DNA from 3 places in the Paenibacillus sp. FSL H3-0321 genome. Region 3 is predicted to be linked to each of the others. Evidence: riboswitches for the same ligand, from Rfam matches in the RefSeq annotation. Region 3 holds a riboswitch; each other region holds the start of a gene.

Region 1 (3,276 bases), 2.1 Mb from region 3:
GCTCAGCGCAGACAACGGTTTACAGCAGTTCGTTCAGGGAGAAAACATGGCTTTTCTCAAATTCAGCGAGGATTCCCGCCGGAAGCAGGCGTTGAAGCTCGAGCCGGGTACACCATTTATAATCCGAATGCTCTTCGGACAGCTGTACTGCATGGTCTGTGCTCCGGCACAAATAGGTGATAATGACAAGCTGCCTTGCCGGATCGGTTAGAAACGAGGTTGCATACAGCAGATTGCCGACAGTAACCGCAAGTCCGGTCTCCTCGTAAATCTCCCTTTCCAGAGCCGCCTCCAGGTCTTCTCCGAATTCTATTTTCCCGCCCGCACATTCCCAGGTGCCCGCTCCGACAGAATCTCTTGCCGCACGCCGAACAAGCAGAATCCGGCCTCCATGTACAATAACTCCTTTGACAGCAACGATGATGCTGCGAGTGTGTTTGACCATATTGCGTGCTCTCCCCTCTGCGCAGAGTCTGCATAAATCTGCAACTCCATTTGCTGGATTAGTGCTTTCTCTCTAAAGTATATCGCCTTCCCCGGCAAAAACGACTGACATTTTAGTTTGACCGCGCCCAAGGTGTGGTAAGTAACATAACGTAAAGCAAATGAAGAGATGATCTGCAGGTGCATAAACCAGGCACCCTGAGCCAACCCTAAAACGATGAGTAACCAACAGGTACACAGCGAAAGGAGAATGGATCATGCCAGACAACACGCAAACCAAAAAAACACTACCTCCGCAGGTGCAGGACCGCCAGCCCGGAATTGAAAGTGAAATGAATCCGCTGCCGGAGTTCGAGACTTCAGCCTATAAGGCGGCGGGCAAGCTGCTGGGCAAGGCGGCTCTGATTACAGGAGGAGACAGCGGTATTGGCCGGGCGGTTGCCGTTCATTTTGCCAAGGAGGGTGCGGATGTCGTTATTTCCTACCTCAATGAGCATTCCGATGCCGAAGAGACTAAACGCCAGGTGGAGCAAGAGGGGCGGAAGTGCATTCTGATTGCCGGCGATATTGGCGTGGAGGCGTTCTGCCAGGATCTGATCAATAAGACGGTGGAAGGACTCGGCAAGCTGGACATCCTGATTAATAATGCGGCCGAGCAGCATCCGCAGGAGAAGATTGAGGATATTACCTCCGAGCAGCTGGAGCGGACGTTCCGCACGAATATTTTTTCGATGTTCTATTTGACCAAGGCAGCCATGCCTCACCTGAAAAAAGGGTCCACGATCATCAACACGACTTCGATCACAGCCTACCGGGGCAGCCCGCAGCTGCTGGACTATTCGTCCACCAAAGGTGCGATACTCAGCTTTACCCGTTCGCTGTCGATGAATCTGGCGGACAAAGGCATCCGGGTCAATGCCGTAGCGCCGGGACCGATTTGGACACCGCTTATTCCGTCGACCTTTGACGCGAAGAAAGTCAGTGAATTCGGCGGCACGCAGCCAATGAAACGCCCGGGACAACCGGAGGAGCTGGCTCCGGCCTATGTGTATCTGGCTTCCGATGATTCATCTTATGTAAGCGGACAGGTAATGCATGTGAATGGCGGCGAGGTCGTAAACGGCTAAACGCGGTTGCTGATTCCACTGCTATGAATAATTAGAGTCTGGAGCGGACCCTTGGGTTCCGCTCTTTTTGATGCAGGCCTCTTTTAAAGGATGGCTCTTCAAGGAATAATATGTTAGTATATGAAACGTTAAGCGTAATTGAATATGAATTTGTCACTAGGGGTGCCGCAAGGCTGAGACGAACATACCCGTTCGGACCCTTTGAACCTGATCTGGTTTATACCAGCGTAGGGAAGTGGAGAACGAATAACTGCAGCGGGGCTGAATGGCCCGGTATTCCTGTATATATTCCAGACTGCCTCCTTTACGGGGGCGGTCTTTTTTGTATTTGCCGGTAATGCAAAAGAACAGGAGAAGGTGAACGTGTTGAAAGAGATACATTTGATCTCGGATGGAAGGCAGAATCCGGCGCAGTTTGTTCAGCTGGCTGCGGCTGTGCAATTCATAGTGGATTATATCCATCTCCGGGAAAAGGCAATGTCTGCGCGGGAGCTCATAGCTCTAACGGAGCAGCTGATCATAGCGGGGGTTCCGCCTGCCAAGCTGGTGATCAACGACCGGATAGACGTTGCTCTGGCCGCAGGGGCGGGCGGGGTCCAGTTGGCTTGGCACAGCCTGCCGCCTGCCGTAGCGCGCAGCGTAGCACCGGACCTGCGATTGGGAAGGTCGGTGCATTCCCCGGAGGAGGCGGCTGAATCCGGCCGGCAGGGAGCGGACTTCTGCCTGTTCGGGCATGTGTTTCCCTCAGCCTGCAAGCCGGGGCAGCGGGAACGCGGATTGCAGCAGCTGGCTGAGGCTGTCCGCTGCAGCAGCATTCCGCTGATCGCCATAGGCGGAATTGAGCCGGGCAATGCCGGAAAGGTTCTGGCAACGGGTGCTTCCGGAATTGCCGTAATGTCCGGAATATGCAGTGCAGGAGATCCTGTGGCCGCCGCTACAGCCTACAGATCAGCAGTTCAGGCCGTACCTTAAGTCTGAAGCCATGAATAATGCTCCTGCACCAGTTAAAGGAGGTGAGCAAGCATGAATTTGATCGTGAATGGAAAAGGCGGGGCCTATGAAGAGAGCTGCCGGACTGTAGCTGATCTGCTAAGCCGGTCCGAGTGGACCGGGAGACTGGTTATCGTGGAGCTGAACGGTGAGATCGTCGGCAAGGACGTTTATGGAGATACGCTGCTGAGCGAAGGTGACCGCGTAGAGCTGGTCCACTTTGTCGGCGGGGGCTAAAGTGCCAGTGTGTGTTGCCGGATGCAAGAAGCAAGAAGCAAGAGGCAAATGGTATGAGGTGAGTGGTAAGTGGTAGGAAGCAAGAGGCAAGAGGCAAGAAGCAAGAGGTAAGAAGCAGGAAGCAGGAAGCAGGAAGCAGGAAGTAGGAAGCAAGGAGCAAGGGCAGGGGGGAAGATGTAGTAAGCAAGAGTTAAAGGCAAGACGTAAGACGTAAGACATAAGAGGTAAGATAAAAACTCGGCGTATCAGCAACAGAAGCTCCGCATTTTAGCGGGCCACTATCTCAGGAGGCGATTTTATGCAAGATTCTTTCGTTATCGGCGGAATCCCTTTATCCAGCAGGCTGTTTATCGGAACCGGGAAATACAGCCGCAATACCCTTATTCCCGAAGTGATTGCACGCTCGGGTTCTCAGGTCATTACGGTGGCTCTTCGCCGGGTTGATCCGGAGAGTGACGACAACATTGTTATGCATATT
Region 2 (3,276 bases), 1.4 Mb from region 3:
ATTCCAGCGCCCGTTCCGGGTCGAGCGACAAATGGAACTGGTCCCGCCAACGGAACTCGAAGCGCGCTTTGGAGAGTGCGTTATCCCGATCCTGCGCCCCCTTGTGTCCTTTGGCCAAGTCGGCTGCATGGGCGGCAATTTTATAGGTGATGACGCCTTCCCGCACATCATTTTTGTTAGGCAATCCTAAATGCTCCTTCGGGGTAACATAACACAACATCGCCGTGCCGAACCAGCCGATCATCGCCGCTCCAATAGCCGAGGTGATATGATCATAGCCGGGTGCAATATCCGTAGTCAGCGGACCCAGTGTGTAAAAAGGAGCGCCATGGCAGAGCTCAAGCTGTTTATCCATATTCTCTTTGATCAGATGCATCGGTACATGGCCCGGGCCTTCCACCATCACCTGAACATCATGCTTCCAGGCAAGCGAGGTTAATTCCCCCAACGTCTCCAGCTCGGCAAACTGGGCTTCATCATTAGCATCGGCAATGGAGCCTGGCCGCAGCCCGTCACCTAAAGAGAACGCAACATCATAAGCCTTCATGATTTCACAAATATCCTCGAAATGTGTATAGAGAAAGTTCTCCTGATGATGGGCCAGGCACCAGGCCGCCATAATCGAACCCCCTCTGGAGACGATACCCGTCATTCTTTTGGCCGTTAATGGGATGTAACGCAGCAGTACCCCGGCGTGAATGGTGAAATAATCCACTCCTTGCTCCGCCTGCTCGATCAGAGTGTCCCGGTATACCTCCCAAGTTAAATCCTCGGCCTTGCCGTTTACTTTTTCCAAAGCCTGATAGATAGGCACTGTCCCGATAGGTACCGGAGAGTTGCGGATAATCCATTCACGGGTGGTGTGAATATTTTTGCCTGTCGACAGATCCATAATATTATCCGCTCCCCAGCGGGTAGCCCATCTCATCTTCTCTACTTCTTCATCAATGGAAGAGGACACCGCCGAATTCCCGATATTGGCATTGATCTTCACCAGGAAATTCCGCCCGATAATCATCGGTTCACTCTCAGGATGGTTAATATTCGCTGGAATGATCGCACGGCCGCTGGCTACTTCCTCTCTAACAAACTCAGGGGTTACATTTTCCCGGATTGCGATAAATTCCATCTCCGACGTAATCAGGCCTCTGCGCGCATAATGCAGCTGGCTGACATTGCCGCCTTCTCTGGCTCTCAAGGGCCGACGCTGCAATCCCGGAAACACCTCTGCCGCCGACTTCTCCGTGAGATTCCCGTTATCCTCCGGCTTGACCGTTCTTCCTTCGTAAGATTCGGCATCTCCCCGCTCCGCGATCCACTGAAGCCTGTGAGGCGTTAACCCCTTGCGGATATCGCTATAGGCTTCATCATTAGTATAAGGCCCGCTTGTATCATAGACATGGACAGGAGCATTCTCCGCTTCTCCGGCCGTACCCGAGGTTCGGCTTAATGTAATCTCGCGCATTGGAACTTGAATATCAGGCCGTGAGCCCTCCACATACACCTTGTGACTTCCCGGAAAAGCACACAGATCGACCTCATGTTTCTTCTCTTGATTCGGCATCTTGTTTCCTCCTTAAGGTTTAAATAAATAAGAGTGCGCGCAAAAAAGCCGCTCCACATGGAGCGGCTCAAATATCCATATAAGGCTAACGCCAACAATGAAATAAAGGTCCGACTCCACTTTCCTACGCTGGTATGATCCAGATCAGGTTCAAGGGTCCAGGAATGCATTTTTCCCGTCTCAGCCTATTCAGGCTCCCCTAGTGGTTTCTTATTTAGTTATGTTTAAGTTACAGAGAAATCCAGCAATTGTCAACGGTGCTCTTAATAGAGCTTTGGATAAACCTGTCCTCTTTTTATGAAAAATGCTGAGCTATATTACTTAGATACTCTTCCTCAACCGTATTTTTCTTCATACTTATGAGCATTTCCGCATCTTCTCCCACTACATAACGGAATTTGCTTGTACCGTCTGTGGCCGCTTGATAAATAGTGTCAGCTACAAGTTCTGGTGCCGAGGCATAGTCTGGAGCTTTTTCCATTTCCCCTAATTTACCCAGAAAGGCAGTAGTGAATGATTTATAATCCGTTAAGCCATCATTAAAAAAGAACTCCATCGATCTTCCGCCAAAGTCCGTGCTAATGGCTCCTGGTTCAATCAACTTTACTTTGATGTTTTGGGATGCTAATTCAAAAGATACGGATTCAGAAAAACCTTCTACCGCGAATTTAGTGGAGTGATACAGAGACATCGTAGGAAAGGTCACGATCCCTCCCATTGAAGAGATGTTGATTAGCAACCCTTCCTGATTAGATCTAAAATGAGGCAGCATGGCTTTAGTCATACTAATAAGACCAAAAACATTCACTTCAAATTGTCTGCGGATCTGCTCATCCGTAGCTACTTCTATAAGCCCCATTGACCCATATCCGGCATTATTCAGGAGAACGTCAATTTTACCAAACCGCTGAATAGCTTCAGCCAATGCAGATTGAATGGTATCTGTTTTCTCAACATCTAACCGCAACACCAATACATTGTCCAATGTAATGAATTCAGTTTCTTTTTCAGGTGCACGCATCGTGGCTACTACGTTCCATCCTCTTTCAGCAAAATGTTTTACAGTAGCTCTCCCAATGCCAGATGAAGCACCCGTGATGAATATTGTTTTCATTAAAATTCCTCCTAAAAGTATCTGAATTCGCTAAATGCTGCTCTTCTCTTCCTCTAACTGCTCCATGCTTAACAATCCCCCGGCAATGGTTGCAAGTTTAGCTTTATATTCTGCTATCCCAATCTGGATGCAAATGATCTGGGCCGGGTGCATTTCATCTTTATAATGTGAATACTGCTCTAATAACTGATCTAACTTTTTTTGTGATTCCTCTTGTACTTGCTTCAACCAGAAAATCACCTTGTCATACCCCACAAATCGGCCAAAATAAAGCCTCATCATAAAATCGGATTTCTTACTACTGTCTCCCTCTAGTGGCGCTAGTAAATAGTCGTTAAAACAATCTCGCCCTTTAGCCGTTATGTTATAAACATTCTTGTTTGGCTTACCTTTCTGGGGCACAATTTCCTTGGTTATTAATTCTTCCTTCTCCATTCGGGCAAGCGTAGGATAAATCGTGCCATAACTAGAGCTATAGAAATTAGACAACACATTCTCCAATAACTGCTTTATTTCGTAGCCAGTCAACGCTTCTTTCATGAGCAAGCCTAAAATAACATCCTGACTGTTCAAGAATAGCTCCTCCTTATTTAAAAAC
Region 3 (3,276 bases):
GGCCAAAGACATGAAAATTGAGGAACAGCGCCTGTTCGGGATGATTGATTCTATGAGCTTCAGCGATGCAGAGCTTGCCTTAGGTGTTCTGCCGGAGGTTGACCAAGGTCCGCGCCCCGCAGACGAAGAGGAAGCCGCTTCGCTCGCCCGCGTCAAAGCACGTACACTTGCCCGTCTGGAGCCCGAAGCCGCTGTCCACGCCTTCCGTTCCTTCGCCCGGAGATCCCGGAGGCGGAATATCTTCGCGGCCGCAGCGGCAGTAATACTCATCGCTGCCGGTATGCTCGCTTTCTCTCCTGAGGTACAGGCCGGGTTAAGAAAGGCGCTGAGTTTCCTTCCTGGCTTCGGCACCGTTGTGGAGAACAGCCCCGGTGACCGGATCTATGTACTGGGCAAACCCTATGACATTGCTGTGGGGGACGGAAGTCTGACCGTGGATGCCGTTCTCCTGCAAGAGCTTGGCGTGAGCATTACGCTTCGCGGCCGGAAAGTCCCTGAAGTCAGCGAATTTGAGGCAGATATCGGCGGCAACCGCTATACTTTCACCTCTTACATGCGTTCGTCCTCGGAGAGTGAGTGGTACGGCAGCTACAGTTCAACTCAAGCGGTGCAACTGAAGCAGGATAATCTTCTAACCCTGCATCTGGGCGGCACAACCGTTGGTCCGTTACAGCTCACCGCTCCGAAGACAGCTGAGGAGCTCGGGGAACTCGGCGCAAGCGATATACAGCAGGATGTGCGGATTACTGCTTTTCCGGTGGACCTTGGCGGCAGGCTTGTCCGTGTCCAGTTATTGCCCACACTGACGGGGGAATCCGGGCTGACTGTCCATTCTTACGGACTGGAGCCGCTGGTGCCTGGATCAGGTCTCTATATAGAGAACGCGGCAGGAGAAAAGGCTGCACTGGAGCAGCCTGAATCCATGTCCTATCCTTCCGACTTCCGGTTTCATGAGACTGCCGGGGCGGGCGCTTGGCCTTATACGGTCTTCATTCCTTATATTGAAGTTTCAGATCGTGACGCCGTATCTGCAGAAGTAGAGATTCCGCTGCCTGATATCGGCCAGGAGAAAATGCTCCACACGCGCGCGGAAATCGCGGGCTTTCCGGTAGAGTTCACCCGCATTGAACGTACCGGCGAGACGGCTGCCAGCGTCGATGTGAATGTGAATTTCAATGCCGCAAAGCTGCGGACGCTGAAGTATTTCCTTATTCGCTATCCGGGGCAGGCGGACAACAGCTCGTTCTCTTGGGTGAATACGGACCAGACCTACGGCGTGATGAAAACCCTCCATTTAGAAGCAAAACCCGGGGAGGATAAGCTGCGTTTTAAGCTTTCTGAGCCGCATTTTCTGCTCAAAGGGCCGTGGCGCCTGCCGCTGAAGCTTGATAGCTAAGCAGAGTTGCTACTGGACAACTATGGAGCGGGCGTCTATAATACACCGTAAGAACACAGCAATACCTATAACTTCATAGTACCAGGGGTGCTGGAATTGGCCGGCTGAGATTGTGTCCCACAAGATACTGACCCTTATACCTGATCTGGATAATGCCAGCGTAGGAATCGTCAATCGCTTACGGCCGTTTATGGCCCAAGCACAACCTTGCGCAAGTAACTGGTGTCCCGATTCTCGGGGCGCCTTTTTTGTATGGGACTATTCAGAATTTGGAAGACTAGGGTTGCTGGAAGGAGAGAAGAAGAGAAATGGGAGTCACAAAAGTATTAAAGCTCAGCCTCACCTGCATGCTGGTCTTTGCCATTGCCGGATGCGGCAATAGCAACGGGAACTCCGGCGGGAATGCGGCAGAGACTGCCGGGAACAGCACCACTGCTCCTGAAACCACTGCCGGGGCAGCAACGGACGCTCCGAAGGAGCTGACCAAGGTAAAGATCGCGCTGGACTGGACGCCGAATACAAATCATACCGGGCTTTATGCGGCAAAAGAGCTGGGCTATTACGAAGAGGAAGGGCTGGATGTTGAAATCGTGCAGCCGGGCGCTGCCGGGTCCGACACGATGGTTACCTCGGGCGAAGCCGCTTTTGGCATCAGTGCCCAAGAGGCGCTGACGCTGGCCCGCCTGCAGAAGGTGCCGCTCGTGTCCATCGCCGCTATCATTCAGCATAATACCTCCGGGTTCGCTGCACCGAAAGACCGCAATATTAAGACACCGAAGGATTTCGAAGGCAAAACCTACGGCGGCTGGGGTTCCCCTGCCGAAGAAGCGGCCATGAAAGCCATTATGGACCCCGTAGGCGGAGATGTGAAAAAGGTGAAGCTGGTGAACATCGGTGAAGCGGACTTCTTCACCGCCGTGAAACGCGACATTGATTTTGCCTGGATCTTCTATGCCTGGACCGGGATTGAAGCGGAGCTGCGCGGAGAACCGCTCGACATGCTCTACCTCAAGGATTATGCACCCCAGCTTGATTACTACACACCGGTACTGACTACGAGCGAGAAGGAAATTGCCGAACATCCGGAGCTGGTGAAGGCTTTCCTTAAGGCTACCTCGAAAGGTTATCAATACGCCATTGATCAGCCGGAGGAAGCCGCAGCCATTCTAACCAAAGCTGTTCCCGAGCTGGATCCCAAGCTGGTCCTGGCCAGCCAGAAATGGCTCAGCCCGAAATACAAGGATGATGCCGTCCGCTGGGGCGAGCAGAAGAGCGAGGTCTGGCAGGATTACGCCGACTGGATGTATGGCCTGAAGCTGCTCGATCAGCCGCTGGATGTTCCAAGCACATTTACGAATGAGTTTTTGCCAGCTAACTGATTAAGGATGAAGTGATTGAATGTTCGTTTCGCGCTGTACGCAGATTACCCATTTAAACTGAGAGGATTGATATATTGTGGCCAATACATTGCTAAGCATTCAGGTAATTCCCAAAACTCCGAACAACGAGGATTCGATTCCTTACGTGGACAAAGCCATCGAAGTGATTCAGAAATCAGGTGTAAAACATCAGGTGAACCCGCTGGAGACCACGATGGAGGGCGACATCACCGAGCTGCTTGAGGTTGTGCGCCAGATGCATGAAGCCCTGATTGCAGCAGGCAGTCCGAGCATCATCTCCCAGATCAAAATCGCCCATAACCCGAATGGAATCAGCATGGACAAGCTGACGGAGAAATACCGGCCGTGAGATCGTATTGGAAACAGATTTGGCCGCCCCTTGTGGCGGTCGTCTTTTTTCTGGGGTTATGGCAAGTTTCGGTATCCCTGTTCCATATCGAGTCATGGATCCTTCCCAGTCCAAGCGATATCGCCCGGGAA

Evidence for each region. A riboswitch is a leader RNA that binds a small molecule or an ion and turns the genes downstream of it on or off. The one in region 3 is predicted to bind thiamine pyrophosphate.
Region 1: it holds a riboswitch for thiamine pyrophosphate, as region 3 does, so the genes downstream of both, MHI45_RS29635 (thiamine phosphate synthase) here and MHI45_RS20745 (ABC transporter substrate-binding protein) in region 3, are expected to answer to the same signal.
Region 2: it holds a riboswitch for thiamine pyrophosphate, as region 3 does, so the genes downstream of both, thiC (phosphomethylpyrimidine synthase ThiC) here and MHI45_RS20745 (ABC transporter substrate-binding protein) in region 3, are expected to answer to the same signal.

Annotation. Positions count from the first base shown of each region.
Region 1 is NZ_JBBODH010000001.1:6,739,867-6,743,142, forward strand. It holds gene MHI45_RS29625 (NUDIX hydrolase) at 20-445, opposite strand; gene MHI45_RS29630 (SDR family oxidoreductase) at 702-1,571, shown strand; TPP riboswitch at 1,720-1,822, shown strand; gene MHI45_RS29635 (thiamine phosphate synthase) at 1,935-2,543, shown strand; gene thiS (sulfur carrier protein ThiS) at 2,595-2,798, shown strand; gene MHI45_RS29645 (thiazole synthase) at 3,097-3,276, shown strand, end outside.
Region 2 is NZ_JBBODH010000001.1:3,303,112-3,306,387, forward strand. It holds gene thiC (phosphomethylpyrimidine synthase ThiC) at 1-1,564, opposite strand, end outside; TPP riboswitch at 1,669-1,775, opposite strand; gene MHI45_RS14470 (SDR family oxidoreductase) at 1,860-2,678, opposite strand; gene MHI45_RS14475 (PadR family transcriptional regulator) at 2,709-3,251, opposite strand.
Region 3 is NZ_JBBODH010000001.1:4,655,139-4,658,414, reverse strand. It holds gene MHI45_RS20750 (hypothetical protein) at 1-1,396, shown strand, start outside; gene MHI45_RS20755 (sigma-70 family RNA polymerase sigma factor) at 1-21, shown strand, start outside; TPP riboswitch at 1,470-1,580, shown strand; gene MHI45_RS20745 (ABC transporter substrate-binding protein) at 1,705-2,775, shown strand; gene MHI45_RS20740 (thiamine-binding protein) at 2,852-3,145, shown strand; gene MHI45_RS20735 (ABC transporter permease) at 3,142-3,276, shown strand, end outside.